3 regions of the Embleya sp. NBC_00896 genome follow, and region 1 is predicted to be linked to each of the others. Evidence: riboswitches for the same ligand, from Rfam matches in the RefSeq annotation. Region 1 holds a riboswitch; each other region holds the start of a gene.
The links. Region 1 has a riboswitch for cobalamin ahead of metE (5-methyltetrahydropteroyltriglutamate--homocysteine S-methyltransferase). Riboswitches for the same ligand answer to the same signal wherever they lie in the genome.
Positions count from the first base shown of each region.

Region 2: linked by a shared signal. The riboswitch ahead of OG928_RS02465 (ribonucleoside-diphosphate reductase subunit alpha) and the one ahead of metE (5-methyltetrahydropteroyltriglutamate--homocysteine S-methyltransferase) in region 1 are both predicted to bind cobalamin.
Region 3: linked by a shared signal. The riboswitch ahead of OG928_RS22730 (energy-coupling factor ABC transporter permease) and the one ahead of metE (5-methyltetrahydropteroyltriglutamate--homocysteine S-methyltransferase) in region 1 are both predicted to bind cobalamin.

Region 1 covers NZ_CP108777.1:1,602,364-1,608,176, forward strand. Annotated here, with positions in the region: gene metE (5-methyltetrahydropteroyltriglutamate--homocysteine S-methyltransferase) at 1-1,790, opposite strand, end outside; cobalamin riboswitch at 1,929-2,152, opposite strand; gene OG928_RS40475 (sigma-70 family RNA polymerase sigma factor) at 2,760-3,320, shown strand; gene OG928_RS40480 (hypothetical protein) at 3,313-3,621, shown strand; gene OG928_RS40485 (TetR family transcriptional regulator) at 3,581-4,150, opposite strand; gene OG928_RS40490 (carboxymuconolactone decarboxylase family protein) at 4,256-4,804, shown strand; gene OG928_RS40495 (hypothetical protein) at 4,801-5,025, shown strand; gene OG928_RS40500 (TIGR03086 family metal-binding protein) at 5,151-5,753, shown strand; gene thrS (threonine--tRNA ligase) at 5,806-5,813, opposite strand, start outside.
Region 2 covers NZ_CP108776.1:545,598-551,410, reverse strand. Annotated here, with positions in the region: gene OG928_RS02485 (alkaline phosphatase D family protein) at 1-1,194, shown strand, start outside; gene OG928_RS02480 (GNAT family N-acetyltransferase) at 1,360-2,184, shown strand; gene mug (G/U mismatch-specific DNA glycosylase) at 2,271-2,825, shown strand; gene OG928_RS02470 (hypothetical protein) at 3,015-3,203, shown strand; cobalamin riboswitch at 3,367-3,618, shown strand; gene OG928_RS02465 (ribonucleoside-diphosphate reductase subunit alpha) at 3,695-5,813, shown strand, end outside.
Region 3 covers NZ_CP108776.1:4,989,505-4,995,317, forward strand. Annotated here, with positions in the region: gene OG928_RS22710 (sigma-70 family RNA polymerase sigma factor) at 1-825, shown strand, start outside; gene OG928_RS22715 (energy-coupling factor ABC transporter ATP-binding protein) at 891-1,718, opposite strand; gene cbiQ (cobalt ECF transporter T component CbiQ) at 1,715-2,458, opposite strand; gene OG928_RS22725 (energy-coupling factor ABC transporter substrate-binding protein) at 2,462-2,827, opposite strand; gene OG928_RS22730 (energy-coupling factor ABC transporter permease) at 2,824-3,528, opposite strand; cobalamin riboswitch at 3,556-3,764, opposite strand; gene OG928_RS22735 (RDD family protein) at 3,900-4,439, opposite strand; gene OG928_RS22740 (class II aldolase/adducin family protein) at 4,601-5,461, opposite strand.

The sequences.
Region 1 (5,813 bases):
AGCGGCTGGTCGTCGCGGACGAAGGACCACGCGAGCATGGTGACCGGGCCGGTCAGCATGCCCTTGACCGGGCGCTCGGTGCGCGACTGCGCGTACCGGGTCCAGCGCACCGTCATCGGCTCGGGCCGCGAGATGTCCCCGGCCAGGATCGGCGGGCGCACGTACCGGCTGCCGTAGGACTGCACCCAGCCGTGCCGGGTCGCGAGGTAGCCGGTGAGTTGTTCGGCGAAGTATTGGACCATGTCGTTGCGTTCGGGCTCGCCGTGCACCAGGACGTCCAGGCCGGCCTTCTCCTGGAACGCGATCACGTCGTCGATCTCCGCGGCGATCCGCTCGTCGTAGCCTGCCGCGTCGAGCCGTCCGGCCCGCAGGTCGGCGCGGGCCGCGCGCAGTTCGCCGGTTTGCGGGAACGAGCCGATCGTGGTGGTCGGCAGCAGGGGCAGGCCCAGCCGTTCGCGCTGCGCGAGGGCGCGCTCGGGGTACGGCGTGGCCCGCCGGGTGTCGGCGGCGGTGACCGCCGCGGCGCGGGCTCGGACCGCCGGGTCGCGGGTCAGCGCGGACGCGGCGCGCGAGGCCAAGTCGGCCCGGTTGGCGGCGAGTTGCGCGGTGATCGTGTCCTGGCCCTGGGCCAGACCGCGGGCCAGCGTGACGACCTCGGTGCTCTTTTGCCGCGCGAACGCGAGCCAGCGCGCGATCTGCGGGTCGACGTCGCGCTCGCGGCTCGCGTCGAGCGGGACGTGCAGCAGCGAGCAGGACGGCGCGACGTCGACCCGGTCGGCGAGGCCGAGCAGCGTCGCGAGGGTGGCCAGCGACTTCTCCAGGTCGTTGATCCAGACGTTGCGGCCGTCCACTACACCGGCGACCAGGCGCTTGCCGGGCAGTCCGCCGACCTTGGCGAGGTCGGCGAGGTTCGCCGCGGCCGGGCCGGTGAAGTCCAGGCCCAGGCCCTCGATCGGGGCCTTGGCCAGGATCGGCAGGGCCTCGCCGAGCCGGTCGAAGTAGGTCGCGGCCAGGATCCTGGGGCGATCGGTGAGCGCGCCGAGCTCGCGGTACACGCGGGCCGCGACGTTCAGCTCGGCCGGCGTCCGGTCCTGGACCAGGGCGGGTTCGTCCAGCTGTACCCACTCGGCGCCGGCCGCGCGCAGATCGGCGAGCACGCTCGCGTACACCGGCAGCAGCCGGTCGATCAGCGTGATCGGCGCGAAGTCGGCGGCGACGCCGGGGGCGGGCTTGGCGAGCAGGAGGTAGGTGACCGGGCCGACCAGCACGGGTCGGGCGGCGTGGCCGAGCGCGAGCGCTTCGAGCAGTTCGTCGACAGGCTTGGTGGAGTCCGCCTCGAACGCGGTGTCCGGGCCCAACTCCGGGACCAGGTAGTGGTAGTTGGTGTCGAACCACTTGGTCATCTCCAGCGGCGCGACCTCCTGCGTACCGCGCGCCATCGCGAAGTAGCCGGCGAGCGAGTCGGCCGCGACGGCGGCGCGGTGGCGGGCGGGGATGGCGCCGACCATGACGGTGGCGTCCAGGACGTGGTCGTAGAGCGAGAAGTCGCCGGTGGGCACCTCGTGGATGCCCGCGTCGGCGAGCCGGCGCCAGGTGTCCCGGCGCAGCTCGGCGGCCGTCTCGTACAGGGCCCCGGCGGTGACGCGGCCGGCCCAGTAGCCCTCGACGGCCTTCTTGAGCTCACGGTCGGGGCCTTGGCGCGGATGGCCGTACACGGTCGCCTGCGCACGTGGGGCGGCGGAACCGGGGAAGCCGGGGGAGCGGGTGGAATCGCCTGCGTTGTTTGCCACGGAACTCTCCTTCGCGAGTCGCGGTGGTGCCCCGCGGGAAGGGTCGCGAAAGATCGGCGCACACGCGGCGAAGCGTGCTCGGGCAGGCTGCGCCCGTACCGTCGACCCGCCCTCGAGGTCACCGAGAAACCACGTGCGAGATCGCACGCGGACAGAGGCAGGTCTTCGGACTCGGGGCGCGCCGTGACAAACCACTCGGCACCTACTGGCCGTCGCTTCCCTGGTCCGATCACTCGGACTTAGTGCTGATGACGGCGGTCGTTCCCACTCACCGCTGCGGGGCAGTCCCGGATTCCCACCGGGTTCCCTCTTACGACGCTCCTGCCTGGCAAGCAGGACGAACCTTCTGCGCGGCCCACCATACGCCCTTCGGGCCGAGCGGGAACTTCCCGGCGCGGCGCTGCGGCTCGCGGCGCACGACATCGAGCGGATCGACGAGGTGCTCGCGGTACCGCCGCTGCCGGAGCCGGCGTCGCCGGTGGCCGGCCTGCGGCCCGCATGTCCTCAAGCGCCGGACGGGCTGGATGGGGCTTGGGCTTGCGGTTCGTTTGTCCTCAAGCGCCGGACGGGCTGGATGGGGCTTGGGCTTGCGGTTCGTTTGTCCTCAAGCGCCGGACGGGCTGGGGAGCCCTGGGCCTGCGGGATGAGGGCCGGCCTGCGGCCCGCATGTCCTCAAGCGCCGGACGGGCTGAGGGTGGCTTGGCTTGCGGCCTGCTTGTATTTGAACGCCGGAAGGCTGGAGAGGGCTCGGGGGATGAGGGCCGGTCTGCGGCTCGTTTGTCGGCAAGCGGCGGGCGGGGCTGGATCGGGTGAATCCTTTGGGGGTGCTCGTGCCTCTTATGGGTGTGCCGACAACATCGTCGGGACGGGAATGGGAGGTTGTCATGGTCGTTGGTGTCGTCGTAGCCATCGTGGGCGTGCTCATTTGTGCGTGCACTGTCACCGTGGTGCGTCGTCGTGGTCGTGGTCGTGGCTGAGTCGAGCTGGCCCGGTGAGCGGTTGATCGTCGCCGCGAAGGGAGGGGACGTCGAGGCGATCGCCGCGTTGGTGTCCGGGTCGCACCCCCATGTGCGGCGCTTCGCCCACTCCCTGTGCGCGTCCCCCGAGGACGCCGAGGACGCCGCGCAGGAGGCGCTGATCATCCTGTACCGCAAGATCGGGATGCTGCGTGCTTCCGGCGCCCTGGCGTCGTGGATGTTCCGCATCGTCCGCAACGAGTGCCTACGGCGGTCGCGGCTGATCCTGCGGGACTCGGCGCCGGCTCCGGAAACCGCCGCGCGCTCGGCCGAGGACGAGGTGTTGGAACGCCTGGAAGCCGGCCGGGTGGCAGCGGCGATCGCCGCGCTGCCCGCCGATCAGCGGCGGGTGCTGATCATGCGCGACGTGCAGGGCTACAGCGGGCGGATGGTCGCCGAGGCCCTGGGGCTGAGCACCGCCGCGATGAAGTCGCGGCTGCACCGTGCTCGCGCGGCGGTTCACCAAACGCTGCGCGGCACCGCCGACTCGGCCCTGGGAGGCGGGGATGCGTGAGGATCGAAGCCAGGCGAGTACGTCGCTGTCCCGCCATCTGCTGCGCGGCGCCGTGGGGTTCGGCACGCTGGTCGGCTCGCTCGCGCTCATGCCGGTATTCGGGCCGGTCGCCCTGGTGCTCGCGCCGGTCGGCCTGGTGGCGCTGCGCGGGTGCCCGGCGTGCTGGGCGATCAAACTGATGGAGACCATCTCGCTGGGCCGGGTGCAGCGTTCCTGCGTGGATGGTCGTTGTGAGCTGACAGTCCCCGGACGACCACCCGTCACGACCCGGGAGGGCGATCCGAGCCTGCCGCCGTCATGAGCGCCTCGGCCACCCGGCGGGCTCGGGTGGCCGGGGCCGGGGTGCGCTCGCGGAGGGCGGTGACGATGGCGCCGTCCATCAGGAGCGCGAACTGCCGTGCCTGGGCGGCCGGTTCGGGGGCATCGGCGGCGCCGAGGAGCTGTTCGAGGTAGTCGATCACGCGCTCTTTGTGCTCGGCCGCCACGTGGTGTGCCGGGCTGTCCGGGTCGGCGGTCTCGATCATCGTGTTGATGAACGCGCAACCGCGGAAGTCCTCGCGCGCGAAGCGCTCGGCGAGGGCGTCGAACACGGTGAGCGGATCGCCGCCCAGGGCGTCCACCCGCTCCGCGAGCCAGGCCCGCCAGCGGCGATCGCGATCCGCGAGGACGGCCACCACGAGGTCGTCCTTGCTCGGGAAGTGCCGGTAGAAGGACGCCCGACCGACCCCCGACTCGGCCAGGATCCGTTCGATCCCGACGGCGCGAATCCCCTCCGCGTAGAAGAGTTCCTCGGCGGTCGCGAGCAGGCGGTCACGGGCTTTGACGGGCACGCTCCAATCGTATCCCCCCTTGACCAAAAACGGTACCGATCAGTACCGTCTCAAAAACGGCACCGACCGGTACCGTTTTTGAGATCGAGGCCATCGGGAGCCCGGATGCCATCCACGCCCACGCCCACGCCCACGCCCACGCCCACACCCGGGACAACCACCGACACCGACGAGCTGCTCGGGCGCGTACAGAAGCAGCTCGGGCGCGTCCCGAACCTGTACGCCGCGCTCGCGAGCGGACCCGCCGCGCTGGAGGGCTACCTCGCGATGCGCGAGCAGCTCACCCGCGGCGTGCTGCGGCCGCGCCTGCGCGAGCAGCTCGCGCTCCTGATCGCGCAGGAGAACGAGTGCACCTACTGCGTCAGCGCGCACTCCCTCCGCGGCGGCCTGATGGGCCTGACCGAGGACGAGCTGCGGCACACCCGCGAGGCCCGGGACGCGGACCCGCACACCGCGGCGGTCCTGATCCTCGCCCGCGAGATCGTGCGCACGCGCGGCCGCGTCTCCGAGGCGGGCCGGGCGGCGGCCCGTGCGGCCGGGGTGACCGACGCCGAGACGGCCGAGGTCGTCGCGCACATCGCGCTGAACACGCTGTCCAACTACTACAACCACGTGGCCCGGCCCGAGCTGGACTTCCCGGAGGTACAGGCATGACCCGCGACTGGCACGACGCGTCCGTCGAACTCCTCGACCCCTACCCGGTGACCGGCTCGGACGGCCGCCCGACCACGTCCGTACCGACCGCCCGAGTCGCCCTCGAAGGCGGCTTCGCCCATCTCGACATCCCCGGCACGGGTGTGGTCCAGATCGTCTCCGCCCCGGCCGTCCGCCGGATCACCTACCGAGCGCAGGACGGCGCGGCGGGCGGCGCGTAGGGCGGCGCGTCCGGGTGGCACCGATGAGTTCCGCCGGCGGTTCGGGTCTACCTGTCATGGAGTCGGAACACGAGTCGACGCACGACTCGACACAGGACCCGGCACAGGACAAGAGGAGCCCCATCATGACCGCGACCCCGGACTTCGAATCGCCCGCCGCCCGGATCGCGCTGCTCGTACAAGGGGTCGGGGACGAGCGGCTCGCCGACCCGACACCGTGCGCGAAGTACAAGGTCCGTGACCTGCTCTCGCACCTGGTCGGCCTGACCGCCGCGTTCCGGGACGCGGGCCGCAAGGAGTTCGGCCCGAGCACCACGACCGCGCCGGGCCCGGTGATGCCCGATCTCGACCCGGATTGGCGTACCGTCCTGCCCCGCCAACTCGACGAACTCGTCGCGACCTGGCGCAAGCCCGAGGCGTGGGAGGGCGAGACCCAGGCCGGCGGGATCACCCTGCCCGCCGAGATCATGGGCCTGGTCGCGCAGAACGAACTCCTGGTGCACGGCTGGGACCTGGCCCGCGCCACGGGCCAGGAGTACAAGGTGGACGCGGCGAACCTCGAGGCCTCGCTCGCACTGCTCACCCCCGCACCGGACGCCGACGCGGCCGACGGGGCCGACGAGGCCGGCCTGTTCGCCCCCGCCGTCCCCGTCCCGGCCGACGCCCCGATGCTGGACCGCGTCGTCGCGCTGGCCGGCCGCCGGCCGTCCTGGACCCCGCCGAGCTAGCCGTGTACCCCGAAGTGGGGCGGGTCCAGACCCGCCCCACCACGGCGACGCGTCACGCGT
Region 2 (5,813 bases), on a different replicon from region 1:
TCGAAGCCGCCGGGTGGCCAGATCGCGAACTTCGACGAGTACACGCTGCTCTACTACGAGTCGTGGTCCGATCCGCAGATCCGCTGGCTGCTGTCGACCGTGCCGAGCGCGATGATCTTCGACGACCACGACGTGATCGACGACTGGAACACCTCGCACGCGTGGCGGACCGAGATGGCCGCGACGGAGTGGTGGTCCGAGCGGATCGCGGGCGCGCTCGCGTCGTACTGGGTGTACCAGCACATCGGCAACCTCGACCCGGCCGCGCTCGCGAACGACGAGATGCTCGCGACGATCCGGGAGGCGGATCCGGGTACGGACGTGGGCCCGCTCCTGCACGAGTTCGCGCTGCGCGCGGACGCCGAGGCCGAGGGCAAGAGGGCCACGCGCTGGAGTTTCCGGCGCGACTTCGGCCGGACCCGGCTGCTGATGATCGACTCGCGCGCCGGTCGCGTGCTGACCGGGGACGAGCGCGCGATGATCGGCGCGGACGAGCTGGCCTGGATCACCCGGCAGGCCGACGAGGGCGGGTACGACCACCTGCTGATCGGTACGTCGTTGCCGTGGCTGCTGCCGCACGGCATCCACGACCTGGAGTCCTGGAACGAGGCGCTGTGCGCGGGTGTGCGCGGGCCGCGGCTCGCGGCGCTGAGCGAGAAGCTGCGGCGCGCGAGCGACTTGGAGCACTGGGCGGCGTTCCGCGACTCGTTCGAGGCGCTGTCGGCGCTGATCGGGCGGATCGCGCTGCACGGGCCGCGCTCGGGCGGACCGGCCCCCGCGACGGTGTGCGTGCTGTCGGGCGATGTGCACCACGCCTACGCGGCCGAGGCGCACTGGGTCGGCCCCGGGGAGGGGCCGCGCGCGGCGGATGACACGGGCGACACGGGCCGGGTGTACCAGTTGACCTGCTCGCCGGTGCACAACTCGGTGCCGCCCGCGATCCGGATCGGCTTCCGCTTCGGCTGGGGCGGGACGGCCACCCGGATCGGCCACGCCCTCGCCCGGCACGCGAGGCTCGCCCCGCTTCCGGTCACCTGGACGAAGCTCGGCGGCCCGTGGTTCGGCAACCACCTGATGACCCTGACCCTGCGCGGCCGCCGCGCGACCTTGTCCCTGGACCGCGCGGAGGGCGGCCGCAAGGGCCGTGACTCCCGGCTGCGTCGGGTGGGACGGGCGGTGCTGCGGGCGGAGTGAGGGGCCGGAGACGGTCGCGCGAGGCGTGCGGGCCGCGCCGCGCGCTGCCGGCCGTCGAGGCGCGTCGGCCCGGCCGCGACCGGGCCGCTCCCGGACGGCGGGACCCCGAACCGGCCCCGGACACCGGCCCGTGCCGGCGCCGGGCGCCGTGTCAGACTGACCCGCGTGCCGAAAACCGCCGCGGAACTGCGTGCCCGTTTGGAGACGTACTACGACGCGACGGCACGCCGGGCCGCCCGGGCGGAGCCGATCGGCGCGCTGACCCTGTTCGTCCACGAGGGCAAGGGTTGGCCCTACTACGCGCGACCCACGCTCGGCGGTGACACCGAGCCCACCGCTGCGGATGTCCGCGCGGTGCGGGCGCGGCAGAGAGAGTTGAAAGTGCCCGAGACCTTCGAATGGGTCGACGAGACCACCCCCGCGCTGCGGTCGGCCGCGATCGAGGCCGAGCTGCACGTGCACGAGCACCCGCTGATGGTCCTGGACCCGAGCGAGCGGCCGGCCGAACGACCCGCGCTGCCGGACCTGGTGACGCTGCGCCGGGTTCGGGCGGACGCGACCGACCTGGCGATCGTGCACAGCGTCGCGGCGGTCGGCTTCGCGAACCCGGGCACCCACGCGGGGACCGACGGGACGGCCGAGCGGGACACCGTCGCGATCGGGCAGGACCCGGGGCTGCTGTCGTATCTCAACGAGCGGCTGCGCAGCGGCGAGACGGTGATGTTCGCGGCGTACGGCCCGACGGGGCCGTTGTGCGTGGGCAGTTACCAGCAGCTGTACGACACGACGGAGATCGTCGGCGTCGCCACCTTGCCCGCGGCCCGGCGCGGGGGCCTCGCGTCGGCACTGACCTGGGAGCTGGCCGAGCACGCGCTCGCGGGCGGGAGCGACACGGTGTTCCTGACGGCGGGGGACGACGACGTCGCCCGCGTGTACGACCGGCTCGGCTTTCGGTCGGTGGGCACGGCGCTGATCGGGGAGGCATCGTGAGCGCGCCCGAGCCCACCCCCATCCCCGGGTCCGAGCCCACCCCCGCTCCCGGGTCCGAGCCCACCACCCCCAAGCCGGTCCTGCCGATTCCGCCCGGTCGCAACCCGACCGCCGCCGAGTTGGCCGCCGCGCACGGGGTGACCATCCCCGACGTGCTCGCGCCCGATCTCAAGGTGCTGTTCTGCGGGATCAACCCCGGCCTGTGGTCCGGCGCGACGGGGCGGCACTTCGCGCGGCCCGGCAACCGGTTCTGGCCCGCGCTGCACGCGGCCGGCCTCACGCCGCGGCTGTTCGCGCCGGCCGAACAGGACGAGCTGATCGAGCTCGGGCTCGGCATCACCAACGTGGTGGCCCGGACCACCGCCCGCGCCGACGAGTTGACCAAGGACGAGTACCGGGCCGGCGGCCGGGCGCTCACCGCCAGGGTGCGCGCGTACCGGCCGGCCTGGCTCGCGGTGCTCGGCATCGGCGCGTACCGGACCGGCTTCGGGCGGCCCAAGGCCGTGGTCGGCGAGCAGGCCGAGACGATCGGCGACACCCGGATCTGGGTGCTGCCGAACCCCAGCGGCCTCAACGCGCATTGGACGGCGGCGACCCTCGCGGCGGCGTTCGGGCAATTGCGCGAGGCGGCGTTCGAGTAGCTCGGACGCGGTTGCCCGCCATCGGGGCCGACGGCGGGCTCCGGCCGCCGTTCGAGGGTCGCGTACGGCCCACGTATCGCCTCCGAATCGCCTCCGAATCGACTATGTATCCGAGTCGACACGTCAACCGACCGAGTGGCATCACCCGGTTGGCGATTACTTCACGCCTCCTCGCGCTGTTGGGCCGCCATGAAGATCCTGCGGGCACCATTCGGGCCGTGGCCCACCGAGACGTTCGACACCCCGCTGTACGAGGCGCTGGTCGCGGAGTGGCGCGACTCGGGTCGGGAGGTGCCGCAGTCGACGGACCGCCCGCGCGACCGCCCGCCCCGACACGCCCGCCCGCTCGGGGCGGGGCCCCGAAGTGGTCGGCCGTGACCCGTCGGCGACGGTCCATCGAGCGAGGTCGGGGCGGCCGTACGGCGGGATGAGACGGTTCTCGCCGTACCATCTCCGCACGTCTTTGGCGAACTGTGACACGTCGGGAATTGCGACGCGACACAACACCTGGGGGTGCGACGACGACCCCGCCACTACATATATGCTCTGCGACGCAGCTGGTTCACCTTTCCGTTGTTCGTTGGAAAGGTGACGAGAGAGGGAACCCGGTGCGAAGCCGGGACTGCCCCGCAGCGGTAAGCGGGAACGATAGTCGTCACGCGACACCGAACGCCGAGAGGCGTTCGGGGAGCGACGACCACTGGGAACTCCGCGGTCCGCCGAGCACGCCGTGCCCGGCGGCGCCCCGGCATGCCCGCGAGTCCGAATACCTGCCGGCTGTCCGCGCCCACGGGCGCGGGGTCACTTGTACGTACGAGCTCGCGAGGAGAGAGCACGTGACCGTTGTGGACAGCGTGGGCGCGACCCGGATGCGGATCGACGAAAGCCCCGAGGACCAACTGGCGACCCTGGTACGCACCCAGGCGCGCGATTTGCCGGAGGTCGATCCGGATCGGGTCGTCCGCCGGGTCGTCGCGGGCCTGAACGAAGGTGCCGACCCCGGTGCGGCCGCGGACCTGGCGGTCCGGACCGCCGCCGAGCTGATCGCCGAGGAGCCGGCCTACTCGCGGCTCGCCGCGCGCCTGCTCGCCGGCCGGATCGCCGCCGAGGCCGCCGAGGCGGGGGTCTCGTCGTTCAGCGCCGGCATCGCGCTGGGCCGCCGCGAGGGCATCATCGGCGCCGAGACCGCCGCGTTCGTGGCGAAGCACGCCGCCGAACTGGACGCCGCGGTCGACGCGTTCGGCGACCGCCGGTTCGAGTACTTCGGGCTGCGCACCGTGTACGACCGCTACCTGCTGCGCCACCCGGTGTCGCGCAAGGTCGTCGAGACCCCGCAGCACTTCCTGCTGCGCGTCGCGTGCGGTCTGTCCCGGGAGCCCGGCGAGGCGATCGGCTTCTACCGGCTGATGTCGTCGCTGGCCTACCTGCCCAGCTCGCCGACGCTCTTCAACTCCGGCACCGTGCACACCCAGATGTCCTCGTGCTACCTGCTCGACTCGCCCAAGGACGAGCTGGAGTCGATCTACGAGATGTACGGGCGGATCGCCCGGCTCTCGAAGTTCGCCGGCGGCATCGGCGTCGCGTGGTCGCGGGTGCGCTCGCGCGGCTCGCTGATCCGCGGCACCAACGGCCACTCGAACGGCATCGTGCCGTGGCTCAAGACGCTCGACTCGTCGGTGGCGGCGGTCAACCAGGGCGGCCGGCGCAAGGGCGCGGCCTGCGTGTACCTGGAGACCTGGCACCCCGACATCCTCGAGTTCCTCGAACTGCGCGAGAACACCGGAGAGGACGCGCGTCGCGCGCACAACCTCAACCTGGCGAACTGGGTCCCGGACCTGTTCATGCGGCGGGTCGAGGAGGACGGCGTCTGGTCGCTGTTCGACCCGAACGAGATCCCCGAACTGCCCGACCTGTGGGGCGCCGAGTTCGACAAGGTCTACGAAGCCGCCGAGCGGGACGGCCGGTTCGTCCGGCAGCTGCCCGCGCGCGACCTCTACGCCCGGATGATGCGCACGCTCGCGCAGACCGGCAACGGCTGGATGACCTTCAAGGACGCCGCCAACCGCACCTGCAACCAGGCCGCCGAGCCGGGCAACGTGGTGCACCTGTCCAACCTGTGCACCGAGATCCTCGAGGTCACCAGCGACGGCGAGACCGCCGTGTGCAACCTGGGTTCGGTCAACCTCGGCGCGCATGTCGTCGCCGGCGAGGGCATGGACTGGGAGAAGCTGCGCGCCACCGTGCGCACCGCCGTGGTCTTCCTGGACCGCGTGATCGACATCAACTACTACCCGACCGACCAGGCCGCCGCGTCCAACCCGCGCTGGCGTCCGGTGGGCCTGGGCCTGATGGGCCTCCAGGACGTGTTCTTCACGCTCGGGATGCCGTTCGACTCGGTCGAGGCGCGCGAGCTGTCGACGCTGATCTCCGAGGAGATCTACCTGACCGCGCTGGAGACCTCGTCGGCGCTCGCCGAGGTGCACGGCCCGCACCCGGCCTACGCCGAGACGCACGCCGCGCGCGGTCGGCTCCAGCCCGACCTGTGGGAGGGCGTGTACCCGACCCAGACCAAGCGCTGGGACGCGCTGCGCGACCGCGTCGCCGAGCACGGCCTGCGCAATTCGCTGCTCGTCGCGATCGCCCCGACCGCCACGATCGCCTCGATCGCCGGCGCGTACGAGTGCATCGAGCCGCAGGTGTCGAACCTGTTCAAGCGCGAGACGCTGTCGGGCGAGTTCCTGCAGATCAACGCGTACCTGGTGCGTGAGCTCAAGGCCCGCGGGCTGTGGACCCCCGAGGTCCGCGACCGGATCAAGCGCGCCGAGGGCTCGGTCCAGGGCATCGCCGAACTCCCGGACGACGTCCGCGAGTTGTACCGCACCGCGTGGGAACTCCCGCAGCGTGCGCTGATCGACCTCGCGGCGGCCCGCTCGCCGTACATCGACCAGTCGCAGTCGCTGAACCTGTTCATGGCCGACCCGACGATCG
Region 3 (5,813 bases), on a different replicon from region 1:
GGAGTGGCCTATCGGATGCTCGGCTCGCTCGACGACGCCGACGACGCCGTGCAGCTCGCCTGGCTGCGGGCCGACCGGGCCGACCTCGACGGGGTCGAGAACCTGGCCGGTTGGCTGACGACGGTGGTCGCGCGCGTATGTCTGGACCTGCTGCGCACTCGGCGGAGCCGTGGCGAGGAACCACTGACCTCGACGGAGGACGCGTTCACCGAACGGCCGGGCGGGACCGAGCCCGAGCACGAGGCGGTGCTGGCCGAGACCGTCGGCCTCGCCTTCCTGGTCGTGTTGGACCGGCTCGGTCCGGCCGAGCGGGTCGCCTTCGTGCTGCACGACCTGTTCGCGGTGCCGTTCGACGAGATCGCGACGGTCGTGGGGCGTACACCGGTGGCCAGCAAGAAGCTCGCCAGTCGCGCCCGGAGCCGGGTGCGCGGAGTGGCGACGGTCGGCGAGGCCGATCTCGCCCGGCACTACACCCTCGTGGACGCGTTCCTCGCCGCCTCGCGCGGCGGTGATCTGGACACCTTGGTCGAACTGCTCGCGCCCGACGTGGTGCGCCGCGTCGACCGCGTCGCGGTGCCGGCCGACACCGCGACCGTGGTCCGCGGCGCCCGTGCCGTGGCGGAGGAGACCCGGGTGTTCGCGCACCGGGCCCGGATCGGCGAGGTGGCGCTCGTGGACGGCGCGCCGGGCATCGTCATGGCACCGGGCGGGCGACTGCGGCTGGCCCTGCGCCTGGTCATCGAGCACGATCGGATCACCGAGATCGACGTGATCGCCGACCCGGCCCGGCTCGACCGACTTGCGCTGGCGGTGGGCCCGCGCTGACCGAGGCAGCGCGGCGGCCGGTGACGACCGGCCGCCGCCGGGGTCGGCCCGCGGGCACCGCCGAGTCAGCCCGTACGCACCGCCAACGCCGCCAACTCCGCGGGCGTGCGCGGGAATCCGCCCTCCGGCAGCAGCCCGTGCGCGCGCAGCACGGCCGCGGCGGCGTGCGCCCACGTCGGGCGCAGGCTGGCCGCGGCCAGCAGTTCGGTGTCCGCGAGCAGATCGTCCGCCGGGCCCGTGTGCAGCCGCCCGTGCGCGAGCACCGCCGCGTCGTCGGCCCAGCGCAGCGCCAGGTCCACGTCGTGGGTGGCCATCACCACCGTCGTACCGGCCTCGCGCAGCTCCGCGAGCGTGTTCAGCAACGCCTCCTGCCCGGCCGGATCCAACCCCGCCGTCGGCTCGTCCAGGACCAGCACCTCGGGTCGCATGGCGATCGCCCCCGCGATCGCGACCCGCTTGCGCTGCCCGAACGACAGCAGGTGCACGGGCCGTTCGGCCAGCGCCGTGATGTCGAGCGCGGTCAGCGCCTCGGCCACCCGCGAGCGCACCTCGGCCGGTTCGAGCCCGAGGTTGAGCGGGCCGAACGACACGTCCTGGGCGACCGAGGCCGAGAACAGCTGGTCGTCGGGGTCCTGGACGACCAGCTGCACGGTCCGGCGCAGCGCGGTCAAACCCTTGCGGTCGTGCCGAATCGGCTCGCCGCGCAGCTCGACGGTGCCCGCGTTCGGGACCAGACCCCCGGTCAGCAGTCGCAGCAGCGTGGTCTTGCCGCTGCCGTTGGGTCCGAGCAGGGCGAGTGCGCGGCCCTGCGCGATGGTGAGGGACAGACCGCTCAGCACGGTCGGTCCGTCCTCGTACGCGTAGCCGATCTCTCGGACTCGCAACGGAATCACGGCAGCACCGAAACCAGGAGAAGGGTGGCAGCGACGACCGCCGCCACGAGGGACAGGGAGTAGGCGACGAAGGCGCGCGAGATCGGCACCTCGTCCACGAGCACGCGCAGGCGTCCGTCGTAGCCGCGCCCCGCGAGGCCCGCCTCCAGGCGCTGCGCCCGCGCGAACGCGTGTACGAACACGGCCGAACCGAGCCCGGCCACCGAGCGCCAGCGCGCCCGCCGGGTCCGATGGCCCAGCCGACCGGCCTGGGCCTGGTTGATCCGCGTGGTCGTGTCGTAGAGCAGGAACAACATCCGGTACATCACCGCGGCCACGTCCACGACCGCCGCGGGCACACCCACCCGGGTCAGCCTGGGCAGTACGTCCGACAGGGGTGTGGTGAACGCGAACAGCAGCATCGCGAGCCCCGCGGCACCGGTGCGCGCGAGCAACTCGCCCGCGTGCCGCGGCCCGTCGTCGGCCCAGCCCACGCCGTCGCCGCCGACGGACACGAGCAGCGTGACCGCGCCGGTCGCGGCGAACCCGAGCGGCGCGCGGGCCGCTCGCCACAGGCGTCGGGCCGGCACCGCGGCGAACCCGAACGCGACGACCAGCACGGTCACCGCGACCAGGACCGCGCCGGGCCAGGGCGGCAAGGCCACCGCGCACCCGAGCAGCCCGAAGGAGAGCACGGCCTTCTCGGCCGGATGGCGACGCCGCCACGAACTGGCGTGCGCCGCCGCGTCGATCGGCAGCACGGGTCAGCGCCCCGCGGCCGATACCGGGGTCTCGTCGGCCGTCGCCTCGTCGTCGGGGGTGTCCGCCGCCTCGGGAGCCAGTCGCCTGCGGGTGCGGACCACGCCGAACATGTACCCGACCACGCCCGCGCCGAGCGCCGCCTGGAGGGCGAAGAGGCCGGACTCGATCTCATCGGACGGGGGTTCGTACAGCGGGCTGAACCACGGTTCGTAGCCCGGGTCGTTCTCGGTGATCGCGGTCTCCGCCTGGCTGTCGGCGCCCGTGAACGGATCGTCCTTGTGGTCGCCCATCCCGAACACCACGGGCAGCGCCGCGAGCAGCACCACGACCAGCACGATCAGCAGGTTGATCTTCGTCGACCGCTTCACTTGGCCTTCGCCTCCTCGGACCCGACCCGCACGACGCCCAGCCGGATCAGATCGCCGCGGCTCGACTGCCGCAGCAGCCGTACGACGAGGACCGTCAGCAGGCCCTCGCTGACCGCGAGCGGGATCTGGGTGAGCGAGAAGATGCCGCCGAACTTGGCCAGTGCGCCGAGGAATCCGCTGTCCGGGTCCGGGAAGGCGAGCGCGAGTTGCACGCTGGTGACGCAGTAGGTGCTCAGGTCCGCGACGAAGGCGCCCATGAACACCGCGACGTCCAGCGGCAGCGTGCCCTCGCGCCGGTCGAGCAGCATCCGGGTCAGTCGATAGGCGCCGTATCCGGCCCACGGGCCGACGATCGCCATCGAGAACACGTTGGCGCCGAGTGTGGTGAGCCCGCCGTGCGCGAGCAACAGGGCCTGGAACAGCAGGGTGATCGTGCCCAGCACGGCCATGATCGGCGGCCGGAACAGGATCGCGCCCAGCCCGGTACCGGTCGGATGCGAGCAACTGCCGGTGACGGACGGGATCTTGAGTGCGGACAGCACGAACGAGAACGCGCCGGACGCGCCCAGCAGCAGGGTGTTCTCGGGTCTGTCGCGGACCTCGCGGGTGAGCGCGCGGGCCCCGTAGACGACGAACGGGGCAGACGCGACGCCCCAGGCGGCGGCGTGTTCCCAGGGCAGATAGCCCTCGGCGATATGCATGAGGAAGGGTCCCTCTCCAACACCTCGTGGACGGACGATCGCCGTGGCCGGTCTCCTGGCTGACGGGTCGTACGTTCACGTCTCCGCCTTCCCGGGGCCGCAAGCGGTCCCAGTGGCTTCCCCGAGGCGACGAATCAACGTTTCGGCGGGGATGGAGGAGAACTTCCCGATCACAGTGGCGAGGGCCGCGCCGGCATCGAACCGGCTTCCCGAGCACCACGGCGAGCCGACACTAGTGGTCGGATGGACATGGCGACAAGGTGGCAATTGCGATCCGTGTGCAAGGCCACAATTGGGACGGAGTGCGCGGGAATGTCGACTTTCTCGGGTGTCGGTGCCGGTGCCGGGGGCTCGGAGGTGCGGGGGTCCGCTCAGTCGAGGCCGGGGCCGCGACCGCGGACCACGAGCGTGCGCGCGACCCGGTCGCCGACGCGCTGGCGGCGCTCGCTGGTGAGCACCGCGGTGAGTCCGACCGCGCCCAGCGCGAACGCGTCGACCACCAGCAGCAGCCAGCGGACCCCGAGTTGGCGCCGGGACGCGCGGCCGCCGGAGACGTCGACCACGCGGATGCCGAACAGCTGCATGCCCCACGTGCGCCCGTCGTGCTCGGCGGGCCGCAGGACCCAGTACCAGAGCAGGATCGCGGCGGCGGCGCAGACGACGCCGGCCGTGATCGTCGCGGTCAACGGGCCGCTGCGGATCGAACCGTCGGCGTGCGTGGGCAGCAGCACGAACAGGAACATCGCGGCACCGGGCAGGAAGGTGGAGGCGATCGCGTCCAGCACGAACTGGGCGATCCGGCGCACGAGCAACGAGGGATCGACGGTGCGCTCGGCCGCGGGCAGCCACACCGTGGCCGAGACGGGCCGCGCTGACCGCGTGAATAGCTGCGGAAGGCTCCGTTCGTGCATGCCCTTGTACTTTCCGCAAGCGGGCCGGTTGATTCCCGGTGCGGCCGGATATCGCCGAGATTGCGCCCGGTCGGCGGATACCGGGACCGATCGGCGGGCGCGGGCGGCGTGTGTGGCGGGCGCGTGCGCCGGGCGGCGTGCGGCGGGCGCGGGCCCGGTGGTCAGCTCGCGGACTCCATCGGGCCGTGGACGCCGAACAGGTCCGGCTCGGAGCGGCTGATCACGTCGTACAGCGGCTTGTAGTTGATCCACGCGACGGTGTCGTTGCCGAGCTGATCGCGGGTCAGCCTGGCGTTCTCCGGCGAGATCGGCTTGAGCTCGCCGGCCGCCTGTGCGAGCAGCTGGACCTGGCAGGAGCGCTCCATCGTGATGAACCACCACGCCGCCGCGTCGACCGACTGTCCGACGGTGAGCAGGCCGTGGTTGCGCAGGATGAGCGCCTTGCGCGCGCCGAGCGTGCGGGCGATCCGCTTGCCCTCCTCGGCGTCCAGCACGACGCCCGCGTAGTCGTCGAACAGTTCGTGGTCCTCGTAGAACGGACACACGTCCTGGGTTATCGGTTCGAGCCTGATCCCGAGAGCCGATATCGCGCGCCCGTGGGTGGAGTGGCTGTGCGCCGCCGCGACCACGTCCGGCCGAGCCGCGTGGATCTGCGAGTGGATCGCGAACGCGGCCTGGTTGACGTGGAATCGGCCCTCGACGACCTGTCCCTCGTGGTTGACCAGGATCAGGTCGTCGACGGTGATGTGCTTGAAGGACATGCCGAAGGGGTTGACCCAGAAGTGGTCCGGGAACTCGGGGTCGCGCGCGGTGATGTGTCCCGCGACGCCCTCCTCGAAGCCGAACCGGCCGAACAGCCGCAGGGCGGCGGTCAGCCGCTCCTTGCGGTGCCGGCGCTCCTGCTCGACGGTCTCGAACACGGGGGGCAGCGCGAAACTCAGATCCGTCGGCGACACCGGCTGCGGCTTCGCGGCCGGTTCGGGCCGCGTGTCCTGGGGTCGGGGCGTTTCGGTGGCGGACATGTCCATCTCCTCGGGCTCGGGTCGCGCGCGGGGCCGCCTGTGACGCTACCCGTGGGTCACATCCGCTGGACAGTCCTCGCCGGCCCCCGCTTGCGGGAAGTCGCGGATTTTAGCGTCCGGAGGTCATCGGGACCGGGTTTCCGGAAAATAACCGAATTTTGCTTACCAGGATCCCGGGGCTGCTTCTACGCTGCCGTCCAGTGAACCCGAGCGGTCGCGTTCGAATTTCCGAGCGGGCATTGTGGGCCGGCATTGCGAGTCGGCGGCGCGAGGCTCGTGATGTCGAACTCACGGTCGGGTGCGCGAAAGAGCGACACACAAAGCAATGGGCGCACACACGGGGGAAGGGGCG